Regions from separate parts of the Streptomyces sp. NBC_00057 genome, predicted to be linked through region 4. Evidence: riboswitches for the same ligand, from Rfam matches in the RefSeq annotation. Region 4 holds a riboswitch; each other region holds the start of a gene.
The links. Region 4 has a riboswitch for thiamine pyrophosphate ahead of OG953_RS12575 (thiamine ABC transporter substrate binding subunit). Riboswitches for the same ligand answer to the same signal wherever they lie in the genome.
Positions count from the first base shown of each region.

Region 1: another riboswitch for thiamine pyrophosphate. It lies ahead of thiC (phosphomethylpyrimidine synthase ThiC); the one in region 4 lies ahead of OG953_RS12575 (thiamine ABC transporter substrate binding subunit).
Region 2: another riboswitch for thiamine pyrophosphate. It lies ahead of OG953_RS40730 (cytosine permease); the one in region 4 lies ahead of OG953_RS12575 (thiamine ABC transporter substrate binding subunit).
Region 3: another riboswitch for thiamine pyrophosphate. It lies ahead of thiO (glycine oxidase ThiO); the one in region 4 lies ahead of OG953_RS12575 (thiamine ABC transporter substrate binding subunit).

Region 1 is NZ_CP108256.1:4,569,364-4,577,080, forward strand. It holds gene OG953_RS21455 (hypothetical protein) at 1-210, opposite strand, end outside; gene OG953_RS21460 (Imm10 family immunity protein) at 459-872, opposite strand; gene OG953_RS21465 (hypothetical protein) at 1,185-1,343, opposite strand; gene OG953_RS21470 (hypothetical protein) at 1,709-2,017, opposite strand; gene OG953_RS21475 (hypothetical protein) at 2,321-2,551, opposite strand; gene thiC (phosphomethylpyrimidine synthase ThiC) at 3,484-5,274, opposite strand; TPP riboswitch at 5,267-5,400, opposite strand; gene OG953_RS21485 (YibE/F family protein) at 5,471-6,793, shown strand; gene OG953_RS21490 (SsgA family sporulation/cell division regulator) at 6,874-7,311, opposite strand; gene OG953_RS21495 (IclR family transcriptional regulator) at 7,413-7,717, opposite strand, start outside.
Region 2 is NZ_CP108256.1:8,649,025-8,656,741, reverse strand. It holds gene OG953_RS40760 (ABC transporter ATP-binding protein) at 1-1,237, shown strand, start outside; gene OG953_RS40755 (glycosyltransferase) at 1,249-1,695, shown strand; gene OG953_RS40750 (SDR family NAD(P)-dependent oxidoreductase) at 1,811-2,134, shown strand; gene thiD (bifunctional hydroxymethylpyrimidine kinase/phosphomethylpyrimidine kinase) at 2,049-2,846, opposite strand; gene thiE (thiamine phosphate synthase) at 2,843-3,520, opposite strand; gene thiM (hydroxyethylthiazole kinase) at 3,517-4,326, opposite strand; partial or broken gene OG953_RS40730 (cytosine permease) at 4,399-4,920, opposite strand; TPP riboswitch at 4,963-5,057, opposite strand; gene OG953_RS40725 (hypothetical protein) at 5,240-5,389, shown strand; gene OG953_RS40720 (SpoIIE family protein phosphatase) at 5,357-5,764, opposite strand; gene OG953_RS40715 (hypothetical protein) at 5,808-6,068, opposite strand; gene OG953_RS40710 (alpha/beta hydrolase) at 6,284-7,312, opposite strand; gene OG953_RS40705 (phosphodiester glycosidase family protein) at 7,368-7,717, opposite strand, start outside.
Region 3 is NZ_CP108256.1:6,658,659-6,666,375, forward strand. It holds gene OG953_RS31365 (thiazole synthase) at 1-362, opposite strand, end outside; gene thiS (sulfur carrier protein ThiS) at 365-583, opposite strand; gene thiO (glycine oxidase ThiO) at 580-1,764, opposite strand; TPP riboswitch at 1,761-1,875, opposite strand; gene OG953_RS31380 (NAD(P)/FAD-dependent oxidoreductase) at 2,332-3,588, shown strand; gene OG953_RS31385 (peptide-N4-asparagine amidase) at 3,706-5,454, shown strand; gene OG953_RS31390 (Rv2175c family DNA-binding protein) at 5,498-5,863, shown strand; gene thiE (thiamine phosphate synthase) at 5,967-6,620, shown strand; gene metF (methylenetetrahydrofolate reductase [NAD(P)H]) at 6,720-7,637, shown strand; gene OG953_RS31405 (hypothetical protein) at 7,688-7,717, shown strand, end outside.
Region 4 is NZ_CP108256.1:2,720,394-2,728,110, reverse strand. It holds gene pyrH (UMP kinase) at 1-762, shown strand, start outside; gene frr (ribosome recycling factor) at 943-1,500, shown strand; gene OG953_RS12585 (phosphatidate cytidylyltransferase) at 1,500-2,585, shown strand; gene rlmN (23S rRNA (adenine(2503)-C(2))-methyltransferase RlmN) at 2,687-3,793, shown strand; TPP riboswitch at 3,835-3,951, shown strand; gene OG953_RS12575 (thiamine ABC transporter substrate binding subunit) at 4,026-5,135, shown strand; gene OG953_RS12570 (ABC transporter permease) at 5,282-6,895, shown strand; gene OG953_RS12565 (ABC transporter ATP-binding protein) at 6,898-7,717, shown strand, end outside.

The DNA of each region.
Region 1 (7,717 bases), 1.8 Mb from region 4:
CAGGCGCACGAGGAAGGCATAACCATCCTGGACAGGTTCGGCCCGCAGCGTCAGCGGATTGTTGCGGCCGGGAGTCACAGCCGCCGCGAAGCGGCGACCCGACGGAGGGCACAAGTGGGAGAGCATCCGGGCGGCGAAGTCCGCGATCTCCCCGACGGTGAGGTAGGCAGTGAAGTCGGCCCTCAGCCACGAGTCCCAATCGGCGGTCACCCGCCACTCGTCCCCACCTCCATGAGCCAGCTCCAGCCACACATTCTCGCTGCCGAGGCGTATCTGCGGTCTTTCCATCGTCATGCCCTTCCAAGCCTGGAGCCGTGATCCTACAAAAGCAGCCCCCCTAACCCGGCGAACCTATGCGGTCACAGCACTAGATCGGTCGGTGTTGGTCATACCGGTCGTGGCGTGGCCGATCAAGGGCACTACCGGGCGGGCCCGGTTGCTGTGGTTGCTGTACTCCGCTATGTCGTGATCAGGCTTGGACGGGCATCTGGGCGCCCGTACGCCAGGATGCGCGGCAGCACTTCCCGCATGCGTGTCATGTCCGCCGCTGGCGCGCGGAGCAAAGCCTCAACGACGGGATCGGTCAAGCCAAGGTCGTTCAACGACGCAGGATCCAAGGTCACGCGCAGCACATCGCCGTCTAGCTCCACTTCACGTACACAGCCGTAGGCGGTGCCCTGGTCGGGTGTGACAAGACAATGCGTGTCCATGCCCAGGGACACTTCCTGGGCATCGGGCTCGTCGAAGTCGCACATGAACAGCAGGGAGAACCCCTCCTCGTCGTTCGGCTCGGCCACACCCGCCATCATGCAGTCGTCCTCGTCCGGATCGTCGAGCCCGCAAGCAATCCGCGCCGTAAACCTGTATGTCATGCACGTGTTCTAGCACTAGAGACCGACAGTGAGGCAGGCCGCGCCGTCGAGGCGGCACGATGGCTTTCAAGACCGTTCTGTAAAGCGTCCATGCAAGCCTGTGACGTGGACGTACAGGCGCGACCGGACCCCCATGCTTCACGCCCTCGTCTTGGCCTGTCGATTGAGTGAGCACCGCTTTAGGAGCGAGGTTGGGCGGTTGCTGGGGTGATCTGCGGAGACGTGTTCTAGGGCAGCTTCCGGCGAGAGCGCCGGGATTGTCGCTGAGTCCCCGTGGCTCCCCGCTCGTTCTGGCACGGCTGTGGCACGGTTTCAGTCGCCCTGGAACCACAGATAGCTGCCGGGAGTGCCCGCGCACTGCTGTAGCTGTGTCGCAAGATCGTCCAGCGCGGCAAGCTGACGCTGATCGCTGCGCTGTTGGCGCAGTCCGTTGATCTCACTGAGCGCGGCGTCGGCTTCCTGCTCGTTCATCAACGTGTCTCCGTATTGGTCAACGGCGGTGAGCCTCCCAGGGACTCCTAGTAGCTGGAGAGAGCCGAGTGCATCGGCCAACGCGTCCCCGTGCCCGTACGAGCTTCGCAGGAGCGTTGCGCGGGACTTGCGCCAGTTACGTGTTGGCCGTGATGAATGCAGCTCCAGGTCGATCCCCATGGACCCATGATGCAGTGCCTCGCAGGTACGGCGAGATGTTCAGCATCTGATCCGTAGATCTATCTGGATAGGTCATCGAGCGTCATAGCGGTCACGTCGGAGCCTCCAAGGGACACTGCTGGGCGGGGTTGGTTGTTGAGGTTGCTGTACTCCACCGCTGTATTGAACGGCAGCCTGTCACCGCCCTACTTGAAGCGGGAGTCCTTGTTCTGCGCCACGTCGGCACATCCCTGGACCCAGTCCTTTTCGATCAACTTGGCGTCTGGGGCCTGGAGCTGACGCCCCCGGTACATGGACTCGCAATCCGCTTCCACCTCCTCGCGGCTCCGACCGTCTGTCGGTATGAACGCTCCACCAAAAGCGTCGTAGCCTTTGGTGTAGCTGTACTTGTCCACGCCGGAGCTGGCGGAGTGATTCACTACGATCAAGGCGACGATCAGAACGGCTATACCTATGATCACACCCATGACGACCTGGCGGACGAGGTAGCTCACTTCACCCTCCTCGGTGTGTCGGTGATGGTTCATCTACCCAGTGCCGGCGGAAGACTCCATCGAACGTCCCCGTGGGTGCGGCTCCCTGATCCCCTGGCACGGTTAACCCGAACCGGGGCGCCGAACCTCGATGGAGGGCGGCGCCCCGTTCTGGCCCTGGGATTGACGTCTGGCCTCATCCTTATCAGGTCGGTCCAAGGGGCTCAGCGACCACGCTCAGCCCGCCCCGTTCCGCTGCTGGCAATGCGCTGAGGTTCGGCGTGGATCGGCTCTGTTCGCGCCTGTTGGTGTCAGACACTGATGTCAGACATCAGCTATGGGGCGGGCCACTGCCCGCATAGAGATCAGGACGATGATCACGGTGATCAGCTGTGTTGAGGCGTCCAAGACAGCGGTGATGGCTTCCTGGCCCACAACGCAGCAGGCGATAGCGGCCGCGGTGATCAATCGGGGGTTGTCAGTGAACTGTGCGACAGTTTGATTGATGGCAGCAGTCCGAGTTGGGACGCTGGCATCCAGGTGCTGGGAGGGCATGCTTCTCCTGCGCTTCAGGGGGCGCCCGTCTCTCGCCAAAGTGGTCGGGCGCTCCCGGTCGTTTTCTCCGGACAGCCCCATGGTGGCGTACAGCACCGACAAGCAAGACGCCCGACATTGGCGGGCAAGGCGAGTCGCGCCAAATCCCTTGCCGGGCGCAGCGGTTTCACGTGAAACACCCCATTCGTGAGGGCCTACGTGAGTTCTTGAGACCCCTCACGCACACCACCGCCCCCAGCCCACAACTCTCCCCAGCTCCCATCCCGTCCGCCTTCGACCCACACACCGTGGAGCAGTCGTGGTTCAGGGCGTCAAGGTGGAGCGCGCCACTGTACGAACGACCTGGACGCCCTGGGCCGCGACTGCTCGGCTCTGCCTGGGTCGAAGGTGGCCGGGATGGGAGCCCACGACGCTCGCCATGCTCCGGCCGGCACTCGCGAACGGCGCCCCGTCCATCCCGGAGTCTGAGCGCCCCCGCCGGAGGCATGTCTTGAAGCCGCGGGCTTTGGTCTCGACTCATGCCCTCGGGCCTACACAGCGGGCGCGCGTCGGCGGCGGCAGCGCCGAGCGGGCCGAAGGCAGGAGCGCGGGCGCAGCCAGAGCCGGGAAGCGCGCCCGGCGGAGCGGAGCGCAGCCGGGTGCCTTGAACCCGCAGAGAAAGTTGTAACTCTCAGCCAGGCTGGGCCGGAAGTGCTGCGTACGCTGCGAGCCGGTGCCACCCTGTTCAGAGCTGACGGCAACGACGGCACACAGAGGCTGTTGATCACGACCACCAGCGATTAGCCGGGCGGAAGGCGCAGCCCCCGCCCAACGGCCTGCCCGATCCTATGGATCAGAAGGTTGCAGGTTCGAATCCTGCCGAGTGCGCACCGATTCTGAGACCGACAGCGTCCCCCAGAAGGTATGCCGGGGGACGCTGAGACGACAGAAGATCAGTCCGCAATTGGCAGATACAGCCGGTTGCCCTGCGCCGCGAACTCGGCGGACTTGGCGAGCATTCCGGCAGCGACCTCATCTTCGCTGGTCACAGCTCCATCAGGGCCGAATTGCTCTGTGATGCTTCTACTGATCTTCATCGAGCAGAACTTCGGGCCGCACATCGAGCAGAAGTGCGCCGTCTTCGCCGGCTCGGCCGGAAGCGTCTCGTCGTGGAACTCCCGAGCCGTGACCGGGTCGAGAGCCAGATTGAACTGGTCCTCCCAGCGGAATTCGAAACGGGCGTCGGAGAGCGCGTCGTCCCAGTCCTGCGCCCCCGAGTGCCCCTTGGCAAGGTCCGCCGCATGGGCCGCGATCTTGTACGTGATGACGCCGGTCTTCACATCGTCCCGGTTGGGCAGTCCGAGGTGCTCCTTGGGCGTGACGTAGCAGAGCATCGCCGTGCCCCACCATGCGATCATCGCCGCACCGATGCCCGAGGTGATGTGGTCGTACGCCGGGGCGACATCGGTGGTCAGCGGTCCGAGCGTGTAGAAGGGCGCCTCCTCGCAGATCTCCTGCTGGAGGTCGATGTTCTCCTTGATCTTGTGCATCGGGACATGGCCCGGGCCCTCGATCATGGTCTGAACGCCGAACCGCTTGGCGATCGTGTTCAGCTCACCGAGCGTGCGCAGTTCGGCGAACTGGGCCTCGTCGTTGGCGTCGGCGATCGATCCGGGGCGCAGCCCGTCGCCCAGCGAGTACGTCACGTCGTAGGTGGCGAGGATCTCGCAGAGCTCCTCGAAGTGCTCGTACAGGAACGATTCCTTGTGGTGCGCGAGGCACCACGCTGCCATGATCGAGCCGCCGCGGGAGACGATGCCGGTCTTGCGGCGGGCGGTCAGCGGGACGTACGGCAGGCGCACGCCGGCGTGGACCGTCATGTAGTCGACGCCTTGCTCGGCCTGTTCGATGACGGTGTCCTTGTAGATCTCCCAGGTCAGCTCCTCGGCCCGGCCGTCGACCTTTTCGAGGGCCTGGTAGAGGGGAACGGTGCCGATCGGCACGGGGGAGTTGCGCAGAACCCACTCACGGGTGGTGTGAATGTTGCGGCCGGTGGAAAGGTCCATGACCGTGTCGGCGCCCCAGCGCGTCGCCCATGTCATCTTCTCCACCTCCTCCTCGATGGAGGACGTCACCGCGGAGTTGCCGATGTTGGCATTGACCTTCACCAGAAACCGCTTGCCGATGATCATCGGCTCGATCTCGGGGTGGTTGACGTTGGCCGGCAGCACGGCCCGGCCCGCGGAGATCTCCTCGCGCACCACCTCGGGTTCGACGTTCTCCCGGATCGCCACGTACTCCATCTCCGGGGTGATCTCGCCCCGGCGGGCGTACACGAGCTGGGTCACCGGCTGCCCGTCCCGGCTGCGGCGGGGCAGGCGCGGGCGGCCGGGGAAGACCGCGTCGAGGTTGCGCAGCCCGCCACGCGGCGAGGTGTGCTTGAGCCCGTCGTCCTCGGGGCGGGCGGGGCGGCCCGGGTACTCCTCGGTGTCGCCGCGCGCCGTGATCCAGTTCTCCCGCAGCGGTGCGAGCCCGCGACGGACATCGGTCTCGGTGGAGGGATCGGTGTACGGGCCCGACGTGTCGTACAGCGTCACGTCCTTGCCGTTGGTGAGGTGCACCTGACGGACCGGCACCCGGAGGTCCGGGCGTGAACCCTGGACGTACCCCTTGTGCCAGCCGATGGACTTCCCGGCCTCGTCGCTCTGGTTCGAGGCAGGCGTGCGTGCATCCGATGTGGTCATGAGACCTACTCCCTACGCCGGCATTACCCGGTAACAGGTTCGGCGGTCGGCGCAGCCTCTCCCGTACAGATGTACGGATATCAGCGCCCTCTCAGCCCGGTGCTCCGAGCTCCCGCGTGTGCAAAGGTTCCTCCACGCTAGCGCCCTGTCCGGCGTAATGAACAGACGGCCCTTCTCTTCTTGCGATGATCGGCCGGTGACGTCCCCCCATACCGACCCCGAACCGCAGGGCCATCAGCACGGCCACTCGCACAGCCATGGCCCTGCCGCGCCGGTCTCCAAACATCTGCGCAAGGTCATCGCGGCCGTACTGATCCCGTTCACCACCGCGGTCGTCGTCGGCCTGGTGGTGCTCTGGCCGGGCGGCGCGCCCCCGCACGAGCGGACCGGCGTCGGCTTCGACCGGCAGACCCAGCAGGGAAAGGTGGTGAATATCGACAAGGTGGACTGCAAGGACGTGAACGCCGCCCAGACACCCACCAGCGGCGAGACCACCCCGCCGTCGGACAGCGGGCCCGGGCTGTGCGAGAAGGCCACCATCGAGGTGACGACCGGTCACGACAAGGGCCGGACCTTCGTCGAGATCGTCCAGCCGGACGCACCCCGTCAGTTGCACGAAGGGCAGGGCGTGGTCGTGGCGTACGCCCCCGACGCACCCCATGATCTGCAGTACTCGGTGACGGATGTGAACCGGAAGTTCCCGATGACGCTGCTGGCCGGGATCTTCGCCCTGGTCGTGATCGCGGTGGGCAGGATGCGTGGGGTGATGGCACTGGTCGCGCTCGCCGTGTCGTTCGCCGTGCTGACCCTGTTCATCCTCCCGGCCATCCTCCAGGGCTCGAATCCACTGCTCGTCGCGGTGGTCGGGGCAAGTGCGATCATGCTGATCGCGCTCTACATGTGCCACGGCCTGACCGCCCGCACGTCGGTCGCGGTGATCGGCACACTGATCTCACTGCTGCTGATCGGGCTGCTCGGGTCGCTCTTCATCGGCTGGGCGAGCCTGACCGGCAACACCGACGACAGCACCGGCCTCATCCACGGCCTGTACCCGCACATCGACATGAGCGGTCTGCTGCTGGCCGGTGTCATCATCGGCTCGCTCGGGGTGCTCGACGATGTGACGGTCACCCAGACATCGGCGGTCTGGGAGCTGCACCAGGCGAACCCGACGATGGGTGCTCGGGGGCTCTACCGGGCAGGGATCAGGATCGGGCGCGATCACATCGCCTCGGTCGTCAATACGCTGGTGCTCGCCTACGCGGGCGCCGCACTGCCGCTGCTGCTGCTGTTCTCGATCGCCCAGAGCAGCGTGGGGACTGTGACCAACAGCGAGCTGGTGGCGGAGGAGATCGTACGAACGCTGGTCGGTTCGATCGGACTGGTCGCCTCGGTGCCGGTGACGACGGTGCTCGCGGCGCTGGTCGTCTCCGCGGACCGCACAGGGGTCGGCGCGGAATTCGGAGCTTCGGCACCCGTACGGACCGGGAAAGGCCATCGTCGTAGGACGAAGCCTTGAACGTCTCCGTACGGAGAGCGATTCACCCATTCGGCAGGTGTTACGTTCGACCGGCGGGCCGGTCGGCGGCGCCGTCCTCGTCAGCCGGCGTTCTGTTCCTCGGCGAGGATCCGGCCCAGGGCCTCTTCCAGGTTGCCCTCGAAGTCACCCAGCGTGCACTCCTGCCCGAGCGGCACGAGTTTGTCCGTCCGGTCGAGAAAGGCCACAAGTGGTGCCGTACCGGCCCTGAAGAGGGCGCGATCCGTGCCCACCTGAAGTCGGATATGTACGTCGGACAGCCCCTCGGGCTCCGTGGGCCCGATATGCACATCACCGTCGCCACTGGGGCTGTTGAGACCGTCGAGCAGCAGCTCACGGCCGAATGCCCAGGTGACGGGGGCGTCGCCGGGCAGATGGAAGGTCATCCGGATCGCATACGGATCGCACACTTCGTACCGGAGCTCCACCGGGATCCGGAAAGAGAGTTCCTCGGAGACGAGGAAGCTCATCATGACCTCAGCTTGAACCGACTCGCGCATCGTCCAACCCCGCAGTAGATGAATCTGGCCAGGAATGATCCCCCATGGCCCTATTGACGCCATCGTGGTGCACGCGATAGCAGATCACAAGGAGTGATTTTTCAGATACTGATAGAGAACACGAAGGAGCGCAAGAGGCTGGCCACTTCGCCACGTAGTTGTTCGACTGCGGGGAGCAATCGATCTTCCTGCTCCAGGGGTACCGAAATCGCCATCGCGGCGGCAATGAATCCGGCTGTGATCGGGATGGCAGCGCAGACCGTCCCCAAGGCGTACTCCTGTCGTTCGATGACAGGTTCCATTCGTTCCAACGACCGCAATCGTTCAAGAAACGCCGGGCGGTCCCTCACTGAGTAGCGGGTCAGCGGCCGCACAGGGTGCCGGTCCAGATGGTCCTCGCGGGCCT
Region 2 (7,717 bases), 5.9 Mb from region 4:
GCCCCTCATCCGCCGCCGCCAGGCGCTCGTCGACCAGCGTGAGGAGGCGATCGCCCGGGTGTCGGGCCACGTCGCCGACAGTCTGATGAACATGGACACGGTCCGGGCGTTCGCCGCCGAGGAGCGCGAGGCCGCCGAGCACCGCTCCCGCGTCGCGGTGTCGCGGCGGCTCACGTTGCGGTCGTGGGACTACGGCAACCTGCGCATCGACACGCTGGTCGCACCGATGTCCGTGCTGACCAACGCGCTGGGCCTGCTGCTCGCGGTCGCGATCGGCGGGGGCGGGCACGGCGTGGAGGCGATCGTGGTCGCCTTCACGTACTACACCAACGCAACGCGGATCATGTTCGAGTTCAACCAGATCTACCGCCGCCTGGAGAGCTCGATGACGGAGGCCGCGCAGTTCACCGAACTGCTGCTGAGGCCGCCGACCGTTCTCGACCCGGCGTCGCCGGAGCCGCTGCTGTCCCGGGCCGCCGACGTCCGCTTCGAGCACGTGACCTTTGCCCACGCAGGCGCCGAGCCGCTCTTCGAGGGCCTCGACCTGGCTGTGCCCAGCGGGGCGAAAATCGGCCTCGTCGGCCGGTCCGGTGGGGGCAAGACCACGCTCAGCCGGCTGCTGCTGCGTATGACGGACATCGACGCCGGCCAGATCCTGATCGGGGGCCAGGACATCAGCATGCTGCGCCAGGCCGACCTGCGCAGCCTGATCGCGTACGTGCCGCAGGACCCGGCGATGTTCCACCGCACGCTGCGGGACAACATCGCGTTCGCCCGGCCGGACGCCACCGACGCCGAGATCCGCCGCGCGGCCGAGGCGGCGCACGTCACGGAGTTCGCCGACGCGCTGCCGGACGGCTTCGACACCATGGTGGGCGAGCGCGGTGTCAAGCTGTCCGGTGGACAGCGCCAGCGGGTCGCCCTCGCCAGGGCGATCCTGCGCGACGCGCCGATCCTGCTGCTCGACGAGGCGACCAGCGCCCTGGACTCCGAGAGCGAGATCCTCGTCCAGGAGGCACTGTGGCGGCTCATGGAGGGGCGGACGGCGCTCGTGGTGGCGCACCGGCTGAGCACGGTCGCCACCATGGACCGGCTCGTCGTCCTCGACCGCGGACGGATCGTCGAGCAGGGCACGCACCAGGAGTTGCTCGCGTCGGACGGCGCCTACGCGAAGCTGTGGCAGCACCAGTCGGGCGGCTTCCTCGACGACACCCCCACGCGGGCCGACCTGCACTGAACGCGAGCCCGGTGCTCGCGCCGAACATGTGGGGCGCCGAGTTCCTGCCGCAGACGTCGATCCTGCCGCTCGTCGATCTCGTCATCACGCACGGCCGCAACAACACGACGACCGAGGCCCTCCACTTCGGCAAGCCGATGGTGCTGCTGCCACTGTTCTGGGACCGGTACGACAACGCCCGGCGGATGGACGAGCTGGGCTTCGGCTTCCGGCTGGACACCTACCGCTTCACGGACGGGGAACGGACAGGGACGGCGGAACGGCTGCTCGCGGACAACGCGCTGCGGGAGCGGCCGGCCGACGTGGGCGAGGAGATCCGCCGCCGGGACGGCCTGCGCAAAGCGGCGGATCTCATCGAAGGAGCTGCGAGGCAGGCGCGGTCGGCCCGGCGCTTGACCGCGGCGTGGTCCACCATCGGGTTCGTGTTGATGCCGTCGCAGAAAGCGACGGCCGCGTAGTGCCGGTCGCGGTACCGGCTCTGGTTGTGCGATGCCACGGCTTGTCCGACAAGCTGCCGGAACGTTTGACGCGACCTAAGCAACCGCTTAGCCTCTCGGGGTCCGTGTCTGTCCGATCACCGCACCCTGGAGTCACCGTGACCTCACCCTGGTCACCGGCAGGTCCCGCGGCATCGGCCTGATGATCACCAGAGCCCTGGCCGAAGCCGGTGCCCGGGTCTACGTCAGCTCCCGCAACGCCGTGGCATGCGAGGAGGCCGTACGGGAGCTTTCCGCCCGGGAACCTCTCCACACAGGCACCGCCCGGCGGGGCCTGTGTGGCGGCCCGGCGGTGCGGGACTCATCCACTGGCGTCAGGTGCGCCCGTGGATCCGCCAGCCGTGGTCCACCGGCCCGATGCCGGCCCCCAGAGCGAACCCCGCCTCGATCGCCGCGGTGACGTAGCCCTTGGCCCGGCGTACCGCATCCGGTACCGGGTGGCCCTGCGCCAGGCCCACCGCGACGGCCGAGGCGAGCGTGCAGCCCGTGCCGTGGGTATGGCGATTGTCGTGCCGCGGGGCGCGCAGCCAGTGTTCCTCCGCGCCGTCCGTCAGCAAGTCCGCCGCCTCGCCCGGCAGGTGGCCGCCCTTCACCACCACCCAGCGGGACCCGTACGTGAGCAGCCGCGCGGCGGCGCGGCGCATACCTGCTTCGTCCGTCACCGTGATGCCGGTGAGCTGCGCGACCTCATCGAGATTCGGCGTGGCCACTGTCGCGACCGGCAGCAGCGCGGTCCGTACGGCATCCAGCGCGTCCTCGGCCAGCAGCTTGTCGCCGTGCTTGGACACGCTCACCGGGTCCACGACGACCGGGGCCGCCACGTCCGACAACAGCTCGGCGACCACCGTGACCAGCTCGGGAGAGGAGAGCATCCCCGTCTTGACCGCCTGGACACCGATGTCGTCCACGACACTGCGGTACTGCGCGCGCACCGCCTCGACGGGGAGTTCCCATGCGCCCTGCACGCCCAGGGAGTTCTGTGCCGTGACAGCCGTGAGCACGCTCATTCCGTGGGCGCCGAGCGCCAGCATGGTCTTCAGGTCGGCTTGGATTCCGGCTCCTCCGCCGGAGTCGGATCCAGCGATCGTCAGCACGCGGGGCGGCGCGGTCATGCGTGGTTCTCCTCTCGGTTGCGGGTCCACGCCCGGGCGTATGCGTGGGCCGCTGCTCGGGGGTCCTCGGCGGCGCAGATGCCGGAGACGGCGGCGGCACCCACCGCCCCGGCATCCCGCAGGCGTGGCAGGTCGGCCGGGGTGACGCCGCCGATGGCCACGGCCGGCAGGTCGCTGAGCCGGACGAGGCGGGCGAACCCGGCGTGGCCGAGTGCGGCCGGGGCATCCGCCTTGGTCCGGGTCGCGTGCAGCGCGCCGATGCCGATGTGGTGGACGCGTGCCGGATCCTCGGCGGCGGCGCGCAGTTCGTCGGGGGTGGCGGCGCTCAGGCCCAGGACCGCGTGCTCACCGATCAGTTCGCGTACCGTGGCCGGCGGCAGATCCGACTGGCCGACGTGGACCCCGGTGACGCGCGCCCCGGCTGCCCGGGCCGCCAGGAACACGTCCACCCGGTCGTTGATGATCAGCGCCACCCGTTCGGGGACGACGGCAGCCACCTCCAGGACCGTCCGCAGGAACGCCCTCCCGGCGGCGTACTTCTCCCGGATCTGCACGGCAGTGACGCCTCCGGCCACGGCCCGGGCGACTGTCTCGGCCACGCTCCGGCCGCGGGCCGCGCACTGGGCTGCGTCCGTGACCAGGTAGACCGACAGATCCACCGGTGCCGCGGTCACGAGAGCACCGCCCGCTCGGCGAGGTCGGATACCTCCAGCGCGGCGAGCGCGTCCAGGAACGAGACGGCGAAGCTGCCGGGCCCGGAGGCCTCCTTCGCGGCGAACTCGGCGGCGACCGTGTACGCGGTCACGGCGGCCACCGTCGCGGCGAACCGGTCCTCGTCGACCGCCGCGAAGGCCGCCATCACCGCACCCAGCGCACAGCCGCCACCTGTCACCCGGGTCAACAGGGCATCCCCATGGGCGTTCCGGGCACTTCGCACCCCGTCGGTGACGAAGTCGACAGGCCCCGACACGGCGACCACGCAGTCGGTTGTACGGGCCAGCGCGCGTGCTGATTCCTCGGCGGCCTCGACGCCGTGGGAGGAATCCACGCCGCGCCCGCCACCGCCCGCGCCCGCGAGCGCGATGATCTCGGACGCGTTGCCCCGGATCACAGTCGGCCGCAGCTCCAGGAGCTCTCGTGCCAGCGAGGTGCGTACCGGCAGGGCGCCGACCGCCACCGGGTCGAGCACCCACGGCGTACCGGCCGAAGCCGCCGCCCGCGCGGCCTCGACCATGGCGGAGCGCTGTTCCGCGTGCGGGGTGCCGAGATTGACCAGGACGCCTGAGGCGATCCGGGCGAACGGGCCGGCCTCTTCCGGAATGTCGACCATGGCCGGTGAAGCGCCCAGTGCCAGCAGGACGTTGGCGGTGAACCCCGTGACCACCGAGTTGGTCAGGCACTGCACCAGCGGGGAGTCCGCCCGCACGCGTGCGAGGACCTGCGGGACGAGGACGGTGTGATCGGCGGATGTCGAGGGCATTCGAAGTCGCTCCGTGCGGGAGGGAATGGTGTCGGGACGCCGCGGAACTCGGGATCCGTCGGCCGACGGCGGTCAGTCCTGCGGCCGGTGACGCAGCCGCAGCGGGGCGTATACCGCCAGGGCCACGAGGAACGCCACGTAGTACGAGAGGTCGGCGCCGTGCAGGGCAGCCGCCACCGGGCCCACGTACAGACTGGTGTCCATGAACGGTACGGCGGCGGCGAAGGCGACGACGAACGCCGGCAACGGGGGCCATCCGGGCTGTGCCCGGGCGGTCTCGGCGGCGAGGTCGATCGCGGCGCCGCCCCTGGCCCGGGCCCGGGCGAGCCAGTCGACGACGACGATCGCCACGAATCCGGGAATCCAGTAGCCGACGAACAGCAGCACGTTCTGGAAGCGGGCCGTGGTGTCAGCAGCGTGCATCCACAGCACCAGAGGGAAGCCGAGCACGGCGGCGAGGGCGGCAGCCGCCGGGCGCGGAAGACGCACTCCCACGGTCTGCAGCGCCAAGGAACCGCTGTAGTCGTTCATGGCCTTGCTACTGAGGGCCGCCAGCGCCACGGCGAGCAGCCCGAACGCGCCCAGCGCCCCGCCGGTCTGTCGGCCGTCGGCGGGCAGACCGCCGGATACATGCGCCAAAGGCATGGAAGACATCCCTCCGCCAGTACGAACTGGTTCAGGTTCGACGGGTGTGATCTCAGCCCTCGGACGGGGCACCCCGTGTCCGGTACGACGGACAGACTAACCCGATCGCTCCGGCCCTCACATCGCCGGGACCGGTACTCCGAAGGGATCTCGGACAGGAGCGAGGGGTTGCTCGGCCCGGATGGTCTTGCCGTCGAGGTCGTAGTGGGCGCCCCAACGGGAGGTAAGCCGGGTCACCCCCGCGGCCGCACTCGTCGCTGGTGCGCGCGTGGCGCAGGTGCAAGGCGCTGAGACTGCCGTGGGAGACCTCGCCGGTGAGGACTTCGACGCGGATGAGGCGCGGGGAGAGTGGGCCGCGCGCGTGCCGGTGGCGTCGACGACCAGCTCACTGACCATCAGTTCGGTGGTGAACGGGTGATTCCAGGCCCCCGGTCGGCAAGCTGACGGGTGGTGAGGGTACGGGCGCGGGCGACCTGCGCGGGGTCGACCAGCAGCTCCCAGCGGACGGCCCGTCCTGCCCGCAGAAGGCGGGGCGGGCAAGGAGCAGGGGCGCGTCACCGGATCGGGGCCCGGTCAGCAGGGTGGTCGCCACGGCATCGCAGAGCTGCTCGAGTGGTCGTGCGGGGCCGACCATGGTACGCGGCAGTTGGTCGGGCCCGGCGTCGACATCCCGGTCCGGTGCCTGGAGGATTCCGTCGGTGCACAGCGCGAGGACGGAGCCTTCCGCGAGTCGGCGTTCAGCGCTTTCGACGGGCAGCCCGCCGCGCGGCCTGCCCCAGCGCCTCACCGTCATCGCAGCACGTGACCACCGCAATACCCTCGTTCCGCGTACTCGCTCACTTCTGGCTGAGCTTGATGTGCTCGGTCAGGTTGCCGAGCTCGCTGCCGAGTTTCTGCACGGGGTCGGCGAAGGAGGTCAGGGCGGACTCGATGTCGACCGCTGCGGCCGTGTGATGCTCCATGACGGCTGCGTGCTCCAGCCGTGCCCACACGGCGGCTTCGGCCACCAGCGCGTCGCGCTGAGGACTGGCAACCGGGTGCTGGGATGCCTGGGTGAGCAGCTCGCGGGCCTTCTGGCCGGGGGTGCTGTCGTTCATGGACCGAATCTTTCCAGCGGAGGCGGGGCGACGGGCGATTTCGGGGGCGGGACACACGGACCGAGCCGGTGGTGGAACTGGCACAGCATGCAGACGAGATCGCCTAACCGGTGACGGTCCCACGGTCCCCCTTGCCCGGCCGGGGGCTCGTCCCATACACGGCTTGCCATGGCGCGGCAGGGATGCCCGGGCGGATGCTCTCGGCACATGGCAGTTCAGCCGTCGACCCGCAAGGCCTGCAGCAGCATCGGCAGCGAGGAGTGCAACTCACGCTGCCAGTACGCCCAGCCGTGGGTCCCGGGTCCGTAGAAGTTGGTCTTCACGTGCTTCGCACCCCTGCGTTCGAGCTCGCTCGCAAGGGCCTGGTTCTGCCTGTTGAAGTCCGTTTCGAGCGCGCTCGTGCTGCCCGGCGGGTCCAAGGGGCCGGTGGTGCCGTCACCGCACGACAGGTAGACGGGGATCGACCTGAGGCGCTCGGCCAGGTGGAACGGGTCGTGGGCCGCCCAGATGTCACGTTGCGCAACCGGGTCGCCCCAGACCCTCAGCGGGTCGTTGCCCTGACCGGCGAAGAACCCCATGATGCGGTTCACCGACTCGTCGTTGAGCAGCGGGTGCACAGAGCCGGAGTACGCCGCGGCCGCCTTGAACATCCCGGGGTGCCGGGCGGCATACAGCAGGGCGCCCTGGCCGCCCATCGAAAGCCCCGCCACTACGCGGTTCCTGCTCGCCCCCCAATCGTGCTCGAGGAGGAGGCGCAGCTCCTTGGTGTGGAAGGTCTCCCACGCCGGGTCACCGCCCTGGCCGTAGTTCCACCAGTCGCTGTACCAGCCGTTCCAGCCGGCCTCCGGCATGACCACGAGGACGTCGCGCAGGCTGTCGGTCCGCGCGACGTCGGTCCGACTGGTCCACGACGTGTAGTCCCCGCAGCAGCCGTGCAGCAGCCAGAGGGTCGGCCAGTGCCGGCTCCGGTCGCCCGGGTCCCAGCCACCGGGCGTGAGCAGACGCACGTTCACCGTCCGGCCGCCGAGAGCCGGTGAACGGACCGCCAAGTCGACCTGCCGGTCGGCGACCTGGGTTACCGCGACGACCTCGGCACCCCGGGACGAGGGCCCGAACCCGCCCGCTTCCCCGGCGGGTGACACCGTCGACGCGGTGGCCGGCGCCGGCGGGGTGGACGCCAGGGTGAGCAACAGCGCGGCAAGGACGAGCAGGAGGCGGGCTCGGCGGATCGGGATGTCGGTCATGGCGGCTCCTGGCGGTTGGTGGTCGCCGGCTCGGGCGTTCTCGGACCGGGCTGGGTCAGCCCCGGTCGGGCAGGATCAGCAGTGCGTCCCCGACGGGGCGTTCACCGGCCGCGTCGGACGGGTCGTTGATCACCTCTCCGTCCACCACCATCGTGGTCGACCCGCCGCCGTCAAGATTGACCGCGTCGCGCAGGCCGAGTGCCCGGGCGACGGCGGCGCTCTCGGGGATACTCAGCCCGAGCGCGTCCGTGCTGCGTCCGTCGGCCGTGACCAGTACGGTCCTGCCGGCGGCGTCCACCCCGGCCAGCGTGCGTGGATTGCGCTTGTGCATCCAGCCGTAGTAGAAGCTCGCGTTGCCGGGCTGCACCATCCCGTCGGTTGCAGGCGTGACGTGCAGGCGCCCGT
Region 3 (7,717 bases), 3.9 Mb from region 4:
GTCTCCGCGGCGTCCAGCAGCTCGATCGGGTCGGGCAGCAGGGTCCGCTCGTCGGCCACGACCTCCAGCTTGATCCAGTCGGTGTCCAGCGCCTCGCGGGCCAGCCGGGCGGTCAGCACGGCCTCGCCCGCGGTGAAGCAACCTGCCGTGTTCGGCAGCACGCGGATGGAGAGCCGCTGGAGCACGGAGAGCACCGAGCCCTGCACGGTCGGATCGAGGCGGCGCATCGCGACGGTGGTGAGCTCGGTACCGGAGGCGGTCAGGGAGCGTTCCAGCACGTCGAGGCTGGGCGCTCCGCCGGTTCCCATGATCAACCGGGAGCCGAAGGCGGTATCGCCGAGGGCGAAGAGGTCGTCGGACATGGTCAGCCTCCCTGGACCGCGGTCAGGACCTCGACGCGGTCACCGTCACCGAGTGCGGCGGTGGACCACCGGCCGCGCGGGACGACGGTCTCGTTGACGGCGGCCGCGACGCCGGAGTGCGCGGCGGTCAGGGTGGCGACAAGGGTGTCCAGGGTGGTGCCCGCGGCGAGGAGACGGACCTCGCCGTTCACGGACACGGAGAGGGGTGCGGGATCGGTCATGCGGGCTGCTCCTGACGTACGGAGACGGCGGCGGACGAGAAACGGTGCGGGGTGAAGGGGCGGGCCACCTCGGGCAGCTCGCCTGTGGTGAGGAGCTCTGCCATGACGTCACCGGTGACGGGGGTCAGCAGCACCCCGTTGCGGTGGTGGCCGGTGGCGAGGTGGAGGCCGGGCAGGGCGGTCGGGCCGAGCAGCGGGGCGTTGTCGGGGGAAGCGGGGCGCAGGCCGGCCCCGGTCTCGGTGAGCGGCAGCTCGGTGATGCCGGGCACCAGCTCGTGGGCGTCCCGCAGCAGCTCGTAGACGCCGCCCGCGGTGACGGTGGCGTCCCAGCCCATCTCCTCGCTGGTGGCGCCGACGACCAGTTCGCCGTTCTCGCGCGGTACGAGATAGACATGGCTGCCCCGGACCACGGCCCGGACCGTCCGGGTGAGGAACGGTGCGTACGCGGCGGGCACGGTCAGCCGCAGCACCTGCCCCTTCACCGGCCGGACCGGCGGCACGACCTCGTCCGGCAGCCCCGGGAGCCGGCCACTGAGGCTGCCCGCGGCGAGCACGACCTGGTCGGCGGCGAGCTCCGTACCCCCGGCGAGCACGGCTCCGGCGGCCCGGTCGCGTATCACCGTCAGGCGCTCCACCCAGCCGCGGTGGAAGACCACCCCGGCCCGCTCGCAGGCGGTCAGCAGTGCGGCGGCCAGCAGGCGGGGATCGATCTGGTGGTCGCCCTCGACCCGCAGACCGCCGCGGACGCCCGGCGCGAGCATCGGCTCCAGGCGGCGGCACTCGCGGCCGGTGAGCCACTCCGACTCCAGGCCCGAACGCTGCTGCAGGGCGTGAAGGTCCCGCAGATGGGCACGGTCGTCGGAGTCCAGCGCGACGGCCAGGGTGCCGCAGGCGCGGAAGCCGGTCTCCTGTCCGCTCGCCGCCTCCAGCTCGGCCGCGAAGGCCGGATAGCGGGCGGCCGAGGCGACATTGAGGCCCAGCAGCATCTGTTCGCCGTAGTGGAGTTCGGTGACGGCGGCCAGCATGCCGGCCGCCACCCGGGCGGCTCCGCCACCCGGTTCGGGATCGACGACCGCGGTGCGCAGTCCGCGTTGCGCGGCCCGCCAGGCGGTCACCAGACCGATGATCCCGCCCCCGATGACAAGGACATCGGATCCGTTCCCGTTCCGAGAAGAACGCATGGGTGCCCAACCCCTCCCTTCGCCGGCATGACCCGGATCAGGTTCGTACGGTCGAAGGCCGCTCCAGCCTCCCTCTCAGCCCGGTGCGTCCGGGCTCCCGCGAGTGTTTTACGTTGGCCACCCTAAACCGTTCCTGGGCAGTGAGCAGGAACAGGTCCTGTCCCACCGGCACGCCCCGAACGGTCTTGGGCGCACTGGTCCTCCGCTTTCGCCTCCTGGGCGGCGACGCATATCCCGTATGCGGTCCGTCCCAGGTGGGTGGAATCCCTACGACCTGGTCATGTGGGTGTGGCCAGAGGCGACGGGGAGGCCCCGAACCATTACTCCGGTGATACGGGGGCCCCGACTGCTGACGCCACACTCGGCGTCCCAGATCGCACCGCGCACATTACGCACACATGGCCGGGCATACCCACAGATCGTCACACTGTTCACCCAATCGTGCCCATGTTCGCCAAAACCGGGCGCTGGTCGAGCAGCTGTGAACCGAGTTGCAGAGCAGCGGGACGAGCACGGTCGAAGAGCTCCCCCTTTCCTGACGATTCGTCAGATGCGTAAGGTGTACTAGTGAGCGAGCAGCAGCAGTCAGAGCAGCCGGACCGGCAGGCAGGGCGCCGCGTCGTCATCGTCGGCGCGGGCATGGCCGGCGTGCAGACGGCGGTGGCCCTACGGGAACAGGGCTTCACCGGCTCCGTCGCCCTGATCGGCGCCGAACCGCACCAGCCCTACGACCGGCCCCCGCTGTCCAAGGCGGTACTGCTCGGCAAGGCCGAGGACTCCGCCTTCGACGTCGACTTCGACGCGCTGGACATCGATCTGCAGCTGGGCCGCGAAGTCACCGGTGTGCGGCCGGGCGCGCATGAGCTGGACACCCCGTCGGGACCCGTTGCATACGACGTCCTGGTGATCGCGACCGGCGCCGAACCGGTCGTCCTGCCCGGCGCCGAGGGGGTTCCCGGCGTCCATCTGCTGCGCACCCTCGACGACGCGGCACGGCTGCGGCCCGTACTCGACGGGCAGCACGGCGTCGTGGTCGTCGGCGCGGGCTGGATCGGTGCCGAGTTCGCCACCGCGGCCCGCGCCGCGGGCTGCGAGGTCACCGTCGTCGAGGCCGCCGACCGGCCCCTCGCGGGCGCGATGCCCGCCGAGGTCGCCGCCCCGATGACCGCCTGGTACGCCGAGAGCGGCGCCGAACTCCTCACCGGAGCCCGGGTCGCCCGCATCGAACCCGGCCGGGTGATCCTCGCGGACGGCCGCACGATCCCGGCCGGAGCGGTCGTCGTCGGAATCGGCGCACGGCCCGCCACGGGCTGGCTGGCCGGCTCCGGCATCGCGCTCGGCCCCGACGGATCGGTGACCGCCGACGGGACGCTGCGCACCTCGGTCCCCGATGTGTACGCGGTCGGTGACTGCGCCTCGTTCCCCTCCTTGCGGTACGGCGAACGCCTTCTCATCCACCACTGGGACAACGCACTCCAGGGCCCTCGGACCGCCGCCGCCAACATCATCGGGGCGGGGGCCGAGGACGGCCCGGCTCCGCGGACGTACGACCCTGTGCCGTACTTCTGGTCCGAGCAGTTCGACCGGTTCGTGCAGTACGCGGGCCACCACGGGAGCGCCGACACCCTGCTGTGGCGCGGCGATCCGGCCGGTCCCTCCTGGTCGGTGTGCTGGCTGCGGGACGACGTCCTGGTCGCGGTCCTCGCCGTCGGCCGGCCACGCGATCTGGCGCAGGGGCGCAAGCTCATCGAGGCGGGGGCACGGCTCGATCCGGAGCGGGCCGGTGACCCGTCCGTACCGCTGAAGTCGGCGACTCGTCAGTAGGCGTACGGGCAAAGGACGTTGACGTCCGCTATGTGGACGACCCCTTGGGAGGAGGGAAAAGTTAGTGCACTGTGCATCTTTTAGAGTGCTCATTTCATATCTCTTCGAAGGATGCGCATGTTTCGACACAGATGGGCCCGCGCGCTGCGCGGAATCTCCATGGCCTCGGCGTCGATCGCCCTCGTCGGAGGCGCACTCGCCGCCCCGGCGTACGCGGGCACCGCTCCCCAGCCCGGTTCCAACCCGGCTGTCGACTACCAGGACCCGATCGACGCGCTGCCGCCGGTCTCCCGCCCGGACACCAAGCACTGCTCGGTGACGGCCGTCGACCACGACTTCGGCTACACCCTCGGCGGACCGCCGTACACCACCACGCTCACCCCGCCCGAGAAGTGCAAGGGGCCGTGGAACAAGGTCGTCCTCGACTGGTCGGGCAGCGTGAAGGGGCGTCAGTACGACCGTCTCGCCGCGGTCTTCGTCGGTGGCGCGGAGGTCTTCCGCACCAGCACCGCCGAGCCCGACGACGACGGCATCAGCTGGCACGTCGCCAAGGACATCACCGACTTCGCGCCGCTCCTCAAGGACCCGCAGAAGCTCCAGCTCGAACTGGGCAATGTCGTCAACGAGACGTATACCGGCGTGTACAAGATCAAGCTGACGGTCACGTACTACCAGGCCGACAAGCGCCACCCGGCCGCCACCACGGCCGACAGCATCGTCCCGCTCGGTGACACCAACTCCGGCGGCGCCCCCTGGATGAACGTCGGCAAGGGCGGCTCCACCCGCACCGAGGTCACCTTCCCGCGCAATCTGACCAACGCGCGCCTGGAGGTCTACGCACGCGGGGGCGGCTGCGACGAGCAGTGGTTCGACGCGGTCCCCAGCGACCTGGCGGAAACCGCTCCGGACTACCTCTGCGGCGGCGGCCCCTACCGTGAGGTGCAGGTCGCGGTGGACGGACAGCCCGCCGGTCTCGCCCAGCCGTACCCCGTGGTGTACTCCGGCGGCATCGTGCCGACCCTGTGGCGCCCGATCCCGGCCATCGACCAGTTCAAGACCGAGGCGTACGACATCGACCTCACCCCCTTCGCGGGTCTGCTGGCCGACGGCAAGCCGCACGCCATCAGCATCACCCCGTACGGTGCGGCCGACGGCTGGACCGTCGATGGTTCGCTCTTCCTCGACACGGACGCGCACGCGTCCCGCACGAGTGGCAAGGTGACCACCAACACGCTCAGCCACACCCCGGTCGTGAAGACCGTCCAGACCCCGGGCAAGGACGGCTCCACGGACGTCTCCGTGTCGACCGGCCGCTCCTGGAAGATCTCGGGCTATGTCGAGACCTCGAAGGGCCGGGTCACCACCACCGTCGAGCAGAAGTTCGCTTACACCAACACGGACAACGTCTCCCGCACGGGCAGCCATCAGGTGATGCATCAGCGTGACCATGGTTCCACCACGGTGACGACCCAGACCCACGGGCGCACGGACGCGCAGCGGCACACCTGGTCCTACCCCATCGACGTGGACATGGACATCCCGGTGTACGGCGATTACAACAACTACGACCTCAGGGCCGACGTCACCCAGCGCCGTGTGCTCGTCGACACGTCCCGTAAGGGCTCCGCACACGCGTGGCACACAGAAGCGGTCACGGACGACACCGTGGACTCGACCGGCAACCTCGTCCGCACGGGCGGCGTCGTCCAGTCCGCCGACGGAGCCTCGACCGAGAAGTACCGGGGCACCACGGACACCGGAGCCTGCTACTCGCGCTCCCTGACGACCGCGCACGGCTGGGTCACCCGCGACCAGCAGAGCCACTGCCGCGTCGCGGACGTGGTCCGCGACGCCCTGAAGGGCTGAGTCCGGCTACCGACTGTCGGTCCGGGATGGCACGCTTGTCCCTGTGACCGAGATTGACGCAAAGATCGATGCTCTCGTCCCTGCCTGGCTCCACCTTCCCGACATCGCCGAAATGCTCGATGTCGAGGTGACGCGCGTGCGGCAGCTGGTCAAGGAGGGCCAGCTCATCGCCGTACGACGTGGTGAGAACCGGGCGCTTCAGGTGCCTGCCGCCTTCATCGACGGCAACAAGGTGGTCAAGGGGCTCTCCGGAACCCTGACGCTCCTGAGGGACGACGGCTACAGCGACGAAGAGATGCTGGAATGGCTCTTCACCTCCGACCCGACCCTGCCGGGCACCCCTGCCCAGGCACTGAGCGAGAATCGCGGCACGGAGGTGAAGCGCCGCGCCCAGGCGCTCGCCGTCTGACCGCAGGCCGTATGTGAGGGGCGGGCCGCGCAGCAGTGCGCGGCCCGTACCCCCGCGCCGTACCGACAACCGCTCCGCAACGCTCTCCAGGGGGAACCGCGCCATGTCCACGCCTCGCGCGCTGCTGTCCGATGCCCGGCTGTATCTGTGCACGGACGCACGCAGGCGCCAAGGCGATCTCCCCGCGTTCCTCGACGCCGTCCTCTCCAGTGGGGTGGACATCGTCCAGCTGCGCGACAAGGGCATGGAAGCGGCCGAGGAGCTCGAACACCTGGCGGTCTTCGCCGAAGCCTGCAGGCGCCACGGCAGGCTCCTCGCGGTGAACGACCGGGCCGATGTCGCCCACGCCATCGGCTCCGATGTGCTGCACCTCGGCCAGGGCGACCTGCCGGTCCCCGCCGCCCGCGCCACCATCGGCCAGGATGTGGTGATCGGCCGCTCCACCCACGCCGAGTCCGAGGTCGACGCGGCCGTCGCCGAGCCCGGGGTGGACTACTTCTGCACCGGCCCCTGCTGGCCCACTCCGACCAAGCCCGGCCGGCACGCCCCGGGCCTGGACCTCGTGCGGTACGCCGCCTCGCTCGACCAGCGGCGTCCGTGGTTCGCCATCGGCGGGATCGACGCGGGCAATCTCGACGAGGTGCTGGACGCCGGAGCGCGCCGGGTGGTCGTCGTACGGGCGATCACCGAGGCCCCCGACCCGGCCGCCGCCACCGCCGAGCTGGTCGAGCGAATCCGGGCGCGCACCGGAGCGTGATCCGGCCAGATGTCCGAAGGGTGGACAAACAACCAGTCAATTCGGGCAATTGCCGCTGGTCTGGTCCTGTGGCCGTCGCGCTCTGGTTAACCTGCCCGTATGGCCCTTGGCACACCTTCTACCAGGACAGATCACGCGCGCACGGTGCGTGAGCTCCTCGCGACCGGCAAGACTTCGTATTCGTTCGAGTTCTGGGCGCCCAAGACCGAGAAGGGCGAGCGGAACCTCTGGAATGCGCTGCGCCGTGTCGAGGCGGTGGGGCCGAGCTTCGTCTCCGTGACCTACGGGGCCGGTGGCTCCACCCGGGCCGGGACGGTCAAGGCCACCCAGCAGATCGCCGCCGATTCCACCCTCACCCCGGTCGCGCACCTCACGGCGGTCAACCACTCCGTCGCCGAGCTGCGCAACATGATCGGGCAGTACGCCGACGCCGGAATCCGGAACATCCTCGCCGTGCGCGGAGACCCGCCCGGCGACCCGATGGGCGAGTGGGTCGAGCACCCGCAGGGCGTGCGGTACGCGGCTGATCTCGTTCGACTCATCAAGGAATCCGGCGATTTCTGCGTCGGCGTCGCGGCATTTCCCGAGATGCACCCGCGCTCGACCGACTGGGACACCGACACCCGGCATTTCGTGGACAAGTGCCGCGCCGGTGCCGACTATGCGATCACCCAGATGTTCTTCAATCCGGAGGACTATTTGCGGATGCGTGACCGCGTGGTCGCTGCGGGTTGCGAAACGCCGATCATCCCCGAGGTCATGCCGCTGACCAGCGTCAAGCAGTTGGACCGGTTTGCGCAGCTCAGCAACGCGTCTTTCCCTTCCGCGCTGAAAGAACGCATCCTCGCCGCCAAGGAAGATCCCGCCGCTGTACGCTCCATTGGTATCGACTTCGCAACGCAGTTCTGCGCGAGGCTGCGATCCGAGGGTGTACCCGGACTGCACTTCATTACGCTCAACAACTCGACGGCGACGCTCGAAATCTACGAGAATCTCGGACTGCACAAGCAGTCGTGACCGGCCGTACCCGCCACGACCCGGGGCGGTGGCCGTAGGAGGGGGCGGGCATGGGCTGGACAGTCCTCTACATCGCGTTC
Region 4 (7,717 bases):
GACGCCGCAAAAGGTGACCACAAGCGCGACGACGGCAAGGTACCCGGGCGCTTCATGCTGAAGCTGTCCGGAGAGGCGTTCGCCGGCGGCGGGGGTCTCGGTGTCGACCCCGACGTCGTACACGCCATCGCCCGGGAAATCGCGGCAGTCGTCCGCGACGGCGCGCAAATCGCGGTCGTCATCGGCGGCGGCAACTTCTTCCGCGGTGCCGAGCTCCAGCAGCGCGGCATGGACCGGGCCCGCTCCGACTACATGGGCATGCTCGGCACGGTCATGAACTGCCTGGCGCTCCAGGACTTCCTGGAGAAGGAGGGCATCGACTCCCGCGTCCAGACCGCCATCACCATGGGGCAGGTCGCGGAGCCGTACATCCCGCTGCGCGCCGTGCGCCACCTGGAGAAGGGCCGTGTCGTCATCTTCGGCGCCGGCATGGGGATGCCGTACTTCTCCACCGACACCACTGCCGCCCAGCGCGCCCTGGAGATCGACGCCCAGGGTCTGCTGATGGGCAAGAACGGGGTGGACGGGGTCTACGACTCCGACCCGAAGACCAACCCCGACGCGGTGAAGTTCGACGCCCTTGAGTACAGCGAGGTGCTCGCCCGCGATCTCAAGATCGCCGACGCCACCGCCATCACGCTCTGCCGCGACAACCAGCTGCCGATCCTCGTCTTCGAGCTGACCGCCACGGGCAATATCGCCCGCGCGGTCAAGGGTGAGAAGATCGGCACGCTCGTGAGTGACCAGGGCACCCGGGCCTGAGAACCGGGGGACCTTCCCGGGAAGTCAAGGAAAGGTCCGGGGCCTGCGGGGAACACCCCGGGACAGGCCCCGAAGGATGGACAACGGCCTGCCGGTCGGACACCGTGCAGGTGAGGACGCGACGCAGGACCCGCCGGGCCCGAGCACGCCGGGCCCACTCAAGACACGCAGGAGCACGTGGTGATCGAAGAAACCCTCCTTGAGGCCGAGGAGAAGATGGAGAAGGCCGTCGTCGTCGCGAAAGAGGACTTCGCCGCGATCCGTACCGGCCGTGCGCACCCGGCGATGTTCAACAAGATCGTCGCCGACTACTACGGCGCGCTGACCCCGATCAACCAGCTCGCCTCGTTCTCGGTGCCCGAGCCGCGTATGGCCGTCGTGACGCCGTTCGACAAGAGCGCGCTGCGCAACATCGAGCAGGCCATCCGCGACTCGGACCTCGGCGTCAACCCGAGCAACGACGGCAATATCATCCGGGTGACCTTCCCGGACCTCACCGAGGAGCGTCGCCGCGACTACATCAAGGTCGCGAAGACGAAGGCCGAGGACTCCAAGATCTCCATCCGGGCCGTGCGCCGCAAGGCCAAGGAGACTCTCGACAAGCTGGTCAAGGACAAGGAGTCCGGCGAGGACGAGGTGCGTCGCGCCGAGAAGGAGCTCGACGACACCACCGCGAAGTACGTCGCACAGGTTGACGAGCTGCTCAAGCACAAGGAAGCCGAGCTGCTCGAAGTCTGATGAACGACTCTTCCTGGGGCGCCCCGCGGGGAGCCGGTCACTGGGGTGTGCCCGCGACGCAGGCCGCTCCGGCGGGTCCTGCATACGATGTGCATGACGCCCAGCAGACTCGGCCCATGCCCATAGTGCCGGACGTTCCCGACACAGGTAGAGACGCTGACGACCGTGATGGCAGGGAACAGGGGGCCGCACGCCTGGGCGGCGGCCCCCTGTTCCGTGACGAGAAGCCGCAGGAGCCCATGTCCACCGCGCCACCGCCCCCGCAGAAGAAACGTGCGGGCCGTGATCTGCGATCCGCAATAGGGGTCGGTGTGGGGCTCGGCGCCGTCATCGTCGCCTCGCTGTTCATCGTGAAGGCCGTCTTCGTCGGTGTGATCGCCGTCGCCGTCGTCGTGGGCCTTTGGGAGCTCACTTCCCGGCTGGAGGAGCGCAAGGGCATCAAGGCGCCGCTCATCCCGCTGGCGGTCGGTGGCGCGGCGATGGTGGTGGCCGGATACGCACGCGGCGCCGAGGGCGCCTGGGTGGCGATGGCGCTGACCGCACTCGCGGTGCTCGTCTGGCGGATGACCGAGCCTCCCGAGGGCTACCTCAAGGACGTTACGGCCGGCGTGTTCGCCGCGTTCTACGTACCGTTCCTGGCCACCTTCGTCGCCATGCTCCTGACCGCGGACGACGGGCCTCAGCGGGTGCTCACCTTCCTGCTGCTGACCGTGGTCAGCGACACGGGTGCGTACGCCGTCGGCTGGCGCTTCGGCAAGCACAAGCTCGCGCCGCGCATCAGCCCCGGAAAGACCCGCGAGGGCCTGTTCGGGGCCGTCGCCTTCGCGATGGTCGTCGGCGCGCTGTGCATGCAGTTCCTGATCGACGGCGGTTCCTGGTGGCAGGGACTGCTGCTGGGGCTCGCGGTCGCGGCCAGTGCCACTCTCGGTGACCTGGGCGAGTCGATGATCAAGCGGGACCTCGGGATCAAGGACATGGGCACGCTGCTGCCGGGCCACGGCGGCATCATGGACCGGCTGGACTCGCTGCTGCCGACCGCCCCGGTGGTCTGGCTGCTGTTGGTGCTGTTCGTGGGTTCCGGCTGATCCCCGAGTTCTACCGCCCTGACCTGGGCTTTTGCGAGTGAGGGTCCGTTGTCCACAGGGCGGCGGGCCCTCACTGTTCTGTCTGCGACACTGGATGAACCATGCCTAAGCCCGGAGAACTCACTTTCGTCGCGCCCCGCGGAGCCAAGAAGCCGCCGCGGCACCTCGCCGACCTCACGCCCGCCGAGCGCAAGGAAGCGGTCGCCGCGATCGGCGAGAAGCCGTTCCGCGCCCAGCAGCTCTCACAGCACTACTTCGCGCGGTACGCGCACGACCCGGCCGAGTGGACCAACATCCCGGCCGGTTCGCGGGACAAGCTCGCCGAGGCGATGTTCCCCGACCTGATGTCGGTGGTCCGCCACATCAGCTGTGACGACGACACCACCCGTAAGACGCTGTGGAAGCTGCACGACGGGACGCTCGTCGAGTCCGTCCTGATGCGCTACCCGGAGCGGGTGACGATGTGCATCTCGTCGCAGGCGGGATGCGGGATGAACTGCCCGTTCTGCGCCACGGGACAGGCCGGTCTCGACCGCAATCTGTCGACCGCGGAGATCGTCCACCAGATCGTGGACGGCATGCGCGCGCTGCGCGACGGGGAGGTCCCCGGTGGTCCGGCGCGGCTCTCCAACATCGTCTTCATGGGCATGGGCGAGCCGCTCGCCAACTACAACCGGGTGGTCGGCGCGATCCGTCGGCTGACCGACCCGGAGCCGGACGGGCTGGGGCTCTCGCAGCGCGGGATCACCGTCTCCACCGTGGGCCTGGTGCCCGCGATGCTCCGCTTCGCCGACGAGGGCTTCAAGTGCCGCCTCGCCGTCTCCCTGCACGCACCGGACGACGAGCTGCGCGACACGCTCGTCCCTGTGAACACGCGCTGGAAGGTGGGCGAGGTGCTGGACGCCGCGTGGGAGTACGCGGAGAAATCCGGCCGCCGCATCTCCATCGAGTACGCGCTGATCCGGGACATCAACGACCAGGCGTGGCGCGGTGACCGGCTCGGCCGACTCCTCAAGGGTAAGCGTGTGCACGTCAATCTGATCCCGCTGAACCCGACGCCGGGCTCCAAGTGGACTGCCTCGCGGCCCGAGGACGAGAAGGCGTTCGTCGAGGCGATCGCGGCACACGGAGTGCCGGTCACCGTGCGGGACACCCGCGGCCAGGAGATCGACGGGGCCTGCGGGCAGTTGGCGGCAGCCGAGCGCTGAGGCCGGAACGGCCCGTGTAGCCTGGGCCTGAAATCAACTTCATATTCCGACAGGGGAGCGCCACAGCGCTGAGAGTGCGGCACCGAGAACAGGTCGGCCGCAGACCCTCTGAACCTCGCCCGGGTCATTCCGGGTAGGAAGTTCGGTCATCAACTCATGCTGTTGCGCCCTGCCCGCTTCTCCAGGGGCAGGGCCGCGTCTCTTCCTGGCCAAAGCCCAGGAGGAATCCACAATGAGCACCACGCGCAGAACCAAGCAGCTTGCGGCGACGGCCGTCGCCGCCGCGCTCGGCGTCACGGCACTTGCCGGATGCGGGAGTTCCGGCAAGTCGGACTCCGGTTCCGGCGGCACGAAGAGCTCCGGTTCGAAGACCGTGACCCTCGTCAGCCATGACTCCTTCAACGCCTCCAAGGATGTGCTCAAGGAGTTCACCGAGGAGACCGGCTACACCGTCAAGGTGCTGAAGAGCGGCGACGCGGGTGTCGCGCTCAACCAGGAGATCCTGACCAAGGGCTCCCCGCGCGGCGATGTGTTCTTCGGCGTCGACAACACCCTGCTCTCCCGCGCTCTCGACAGCGGTCTCTTCACGCCGTACGAGGCGAAGGGCATCGACCAGGTGGCGGCCGGCACCCAACTGGACGCCGAGCACCGGGTCACCCCGATCGACACCGGCGACATCTGCATCAACTACGACAAGAAGTACTTCGCCGACAAGAAGCTCGCGCCGCCGCAGTCCTTCGACGACCTGGCGAAGCCCGAGTACAAGAACCTCCTCGTCACCGAGAACGCCGCGACCTCCTCGCCCGGCCTCGGCTTCCTCCTCGGCACCGTCGCCACCTACGGCGAGAAGGGCTACCAGGACTACTGGAAGAAGCTGAAGAGCAACGGCGTCAAGGTCGTCGACGGCTGGGAGCAGGCGTACAACGAGGAGTTCTCCGGCTCCGCGGGCGGCAAGAAGGCCAAGGCCGACCGGCCGCTCGTCGTCTCGTACGCCTCCAGCCCGCCCGTCGAGGTGCTGTATGCGAAGCCGCAGCCGGCAGAGGCCCCGACCGGGGTCGCCACCGGGACCTGCTTCCGTCAGATCGAGTTCGCGGGTCTGCTGAACGGCGCGAAGAACGAGGCCGGCGGCAAGGCCCTGCTGGACTTCCTGATCAGTAAGAAGTTCCAGGAGGACATGCCGCTCAACATGTTCGTGAACCCGGTCACCAGGAGCGCGGAACTGCCGGAACTCTTCACGAAGTTCGGCGCGACGGTGGACAAGCCGACGACCGTCGCCCCCGACAAGATCTCCAAGAACCGTGAGCAGTGGGTCCAGTCGTGGTCCTCGCTCGTAGTGAAGTAGCGAAGACTCCCGTACGCGGAACGGACGCGGGCGGGAAGGGCGAGCATGGGGAGGGGCCGCGCGGGAAGAGGCCGCGCGCCCGCTCCGGGCACGCGAACTCGGCGCGCGCAAAGGCGTGGCGCGCGAGCGCGGTGCGGCTCGGCCTGATGGCCGTGCCCGTCGCGTTCTTCGCGCTGTTCTTCGCCTACCCCGTCGCCGCGATCGTCGGCCGCGGGCTGAAGGTGGACGGCGTCTGGCAGTTCGGCCGGATCGGCGAGGTGCTGACCCGGCCGGACATTCGCGACGTCCTCTGGTTCACCACCTGGCAGGCGCTCGCCTCGACCGCGCTGACCCTGCTGATCGCGCTGCCCGGCGCCTATGTCTTCGCCCGCTTCGACTTCCCCGGCAAACAACTGCTGCGGGCGGTCGTCACCGTGCCGTTCGTCCTGCCGACCGTCGTGGTCGGGACCGCCTTCCTGGCGCTGCTGGGACGCGGCGGGCTCCTCGACGAACTCTGGGGCGTACGGCTCGACACCACCGTCTGGGCAATTCTGCTCGCCCATGTCTTCTTCAACTACGCGGTGGTCGTGCGGACCGTGGGCGGGCTGTGGTCACAGCTCGACCCACGGCAGGAGGAGGCCGCCCGGGTGCTGGGCGCCGGCCGGTTCGCCGCCTGGCGGCGGGTCACCCTGCCGGCGCTCGCACCCGCCGTGGCCGCCGCCGCGCTGATGGTCTTCCTCTTCACCTTCACCTCCTTCGGGGTCGTACAGATCCTCGGCGGCCCGGGGTACTCCACGCTGGAGGTGGAGATCTACCGGCAGACCGCCCAACTGCTCGCCCTGCCGACAGCCGCCGTGCTGACGCTGGTGCAGTTCGCCGCGGTCGGCGCGATCCTCGCCGTCCACGCGTGGACCGTACGGCGCAGGGAGACCGCGCTGAAGCTGGTCGACCCGGCACAGACCGCCCGCAGGCCGCGCGGCGCCGGGCAGTGGGCGCTGCTCTGCGGGGTGCTGCTGACCGTGCTCGTGCTGATCCTGCTGCCGCTCGGGGTGCTGGTCGAGCGCTCGCTGGACACACCCGGCGGCCATGGCTTCGACTTCTACCGGGCCCTGCGGTCCGCCGACGCGGGCGGCGGTACGTTCCTGGTCGCCCCGCTCGAAGCGATCTGGAACTCAACTCAGTACGCACTGGTCGCGACCGTCATCGCGCTGGTCATCGGCGGGCTCGCCGCCGCGGCGCTGACCCGGCGCGCGGGGCGGCTCGTCCGCGGCTTCGACGCCTTGCTGATGCTGCCGCTCGGGGTGTCCGCGGTCACCGTCGGCTTCGGCTTTCTGATCACCCTGGACAAGCCGCCGCTGGATCTGCGGACTTCATGGATTCTGGTGCCGCTCGCCCAGGCGCTGGTCGGTGTGCCCTTCGTCGTACGGACCATGCTGCCGGTCCTGCGGGCGGTGGACGGCCGGCTGAGGGAGGCGGCCGCGGTGCTCGGGGCGTCACCCCTGCGGGCCTGGCGGGAGGTCGATCTGCCGCTGGTGCGGCGGGCGTTGCTGGTCGCGGCCGGGTTCGCGTTCGCCGTGTCGCTCGGTGAGTTCGGCGCGACGGTGTTCATCGCACGGCCGGACCGCCCGACGCTGCCGGTGGCCGTGGCCCGGCTGCTGGGGCGGGCCGGGGAGCTCAACTACGGCCAGGCGATGGCCCTCAGCACCATTCTGATGGTCGTCTGCGCCCTCTCGCTGCTGCTGCTCGAACGTATCCGCACGGACCGATCCGGGGAGTTCTAGAGATGCTGACACTGGAATCGGCCACGGTCCGCTTCGGTGAGCGGGCGGCACTCGACAGGGTGGATCTGGAGGTCGCCGAGCACGAGATCGTGTGCGTGCTGGGGCCGAGCGGCAGCGGCAAGTCGACCCTGCTGCGGGTGGTCGCCGGACTGCACCCGCCGGACGGCGGCCGGGTGCTGCTGGACGGCGCGGACCAGGCCGGGGTGCCGGTGCACCGGCGCGGACTCGGCCTGATGTTCCAGGACCATCAGCTCTTCCCGCACCGCGATGTCGGCGCCAATGTCGCCTTCGGGCTGCGGATGCACGGGGTGTCGCGGCGCGATCAGGAGCGCAAAGTCGGTGAACTCCTCGACATGGTGGGCCTGCCCGGCTCCGAACGGCGGGCCGTCGCCGCGCTGTCCGGCGGTGAGCAGCAGCGTGTCGCCCTCGCGAGGGCGCTCGCGCCGAGCCCGAAGCTGCTGATGCTGGACGAGCCGCTCGGCCAGCTCGACCGCGGCCTGCGTGAACGGCTCGTCGTCGAACTGCGCACGCTCTTCGGACGGTTGGGTACGACGGTGCTCGCCGTCACCCACGACCAGGGCGAGGCGTTCGCCCTCGCCGACCGGGTGGTGGTGATGCGCGACGGGCGGATCGCCCAGGTGGGCACCCCACTGGAGGTCTGGCAGCAGCCCGCCTCCGCCTTCGTCGCCCGGTTCCTCGGCTTCGACAACGTGGTGGAGGCGACGGTGGCCGGTACGGCCGCCGACACGGTGTGGGGCAAGGTGCCGGTGCCCGAGGGCTCGCCGCAGGGGGCCTGCGATCTGCTGGTGCGCCCGGCCGGGG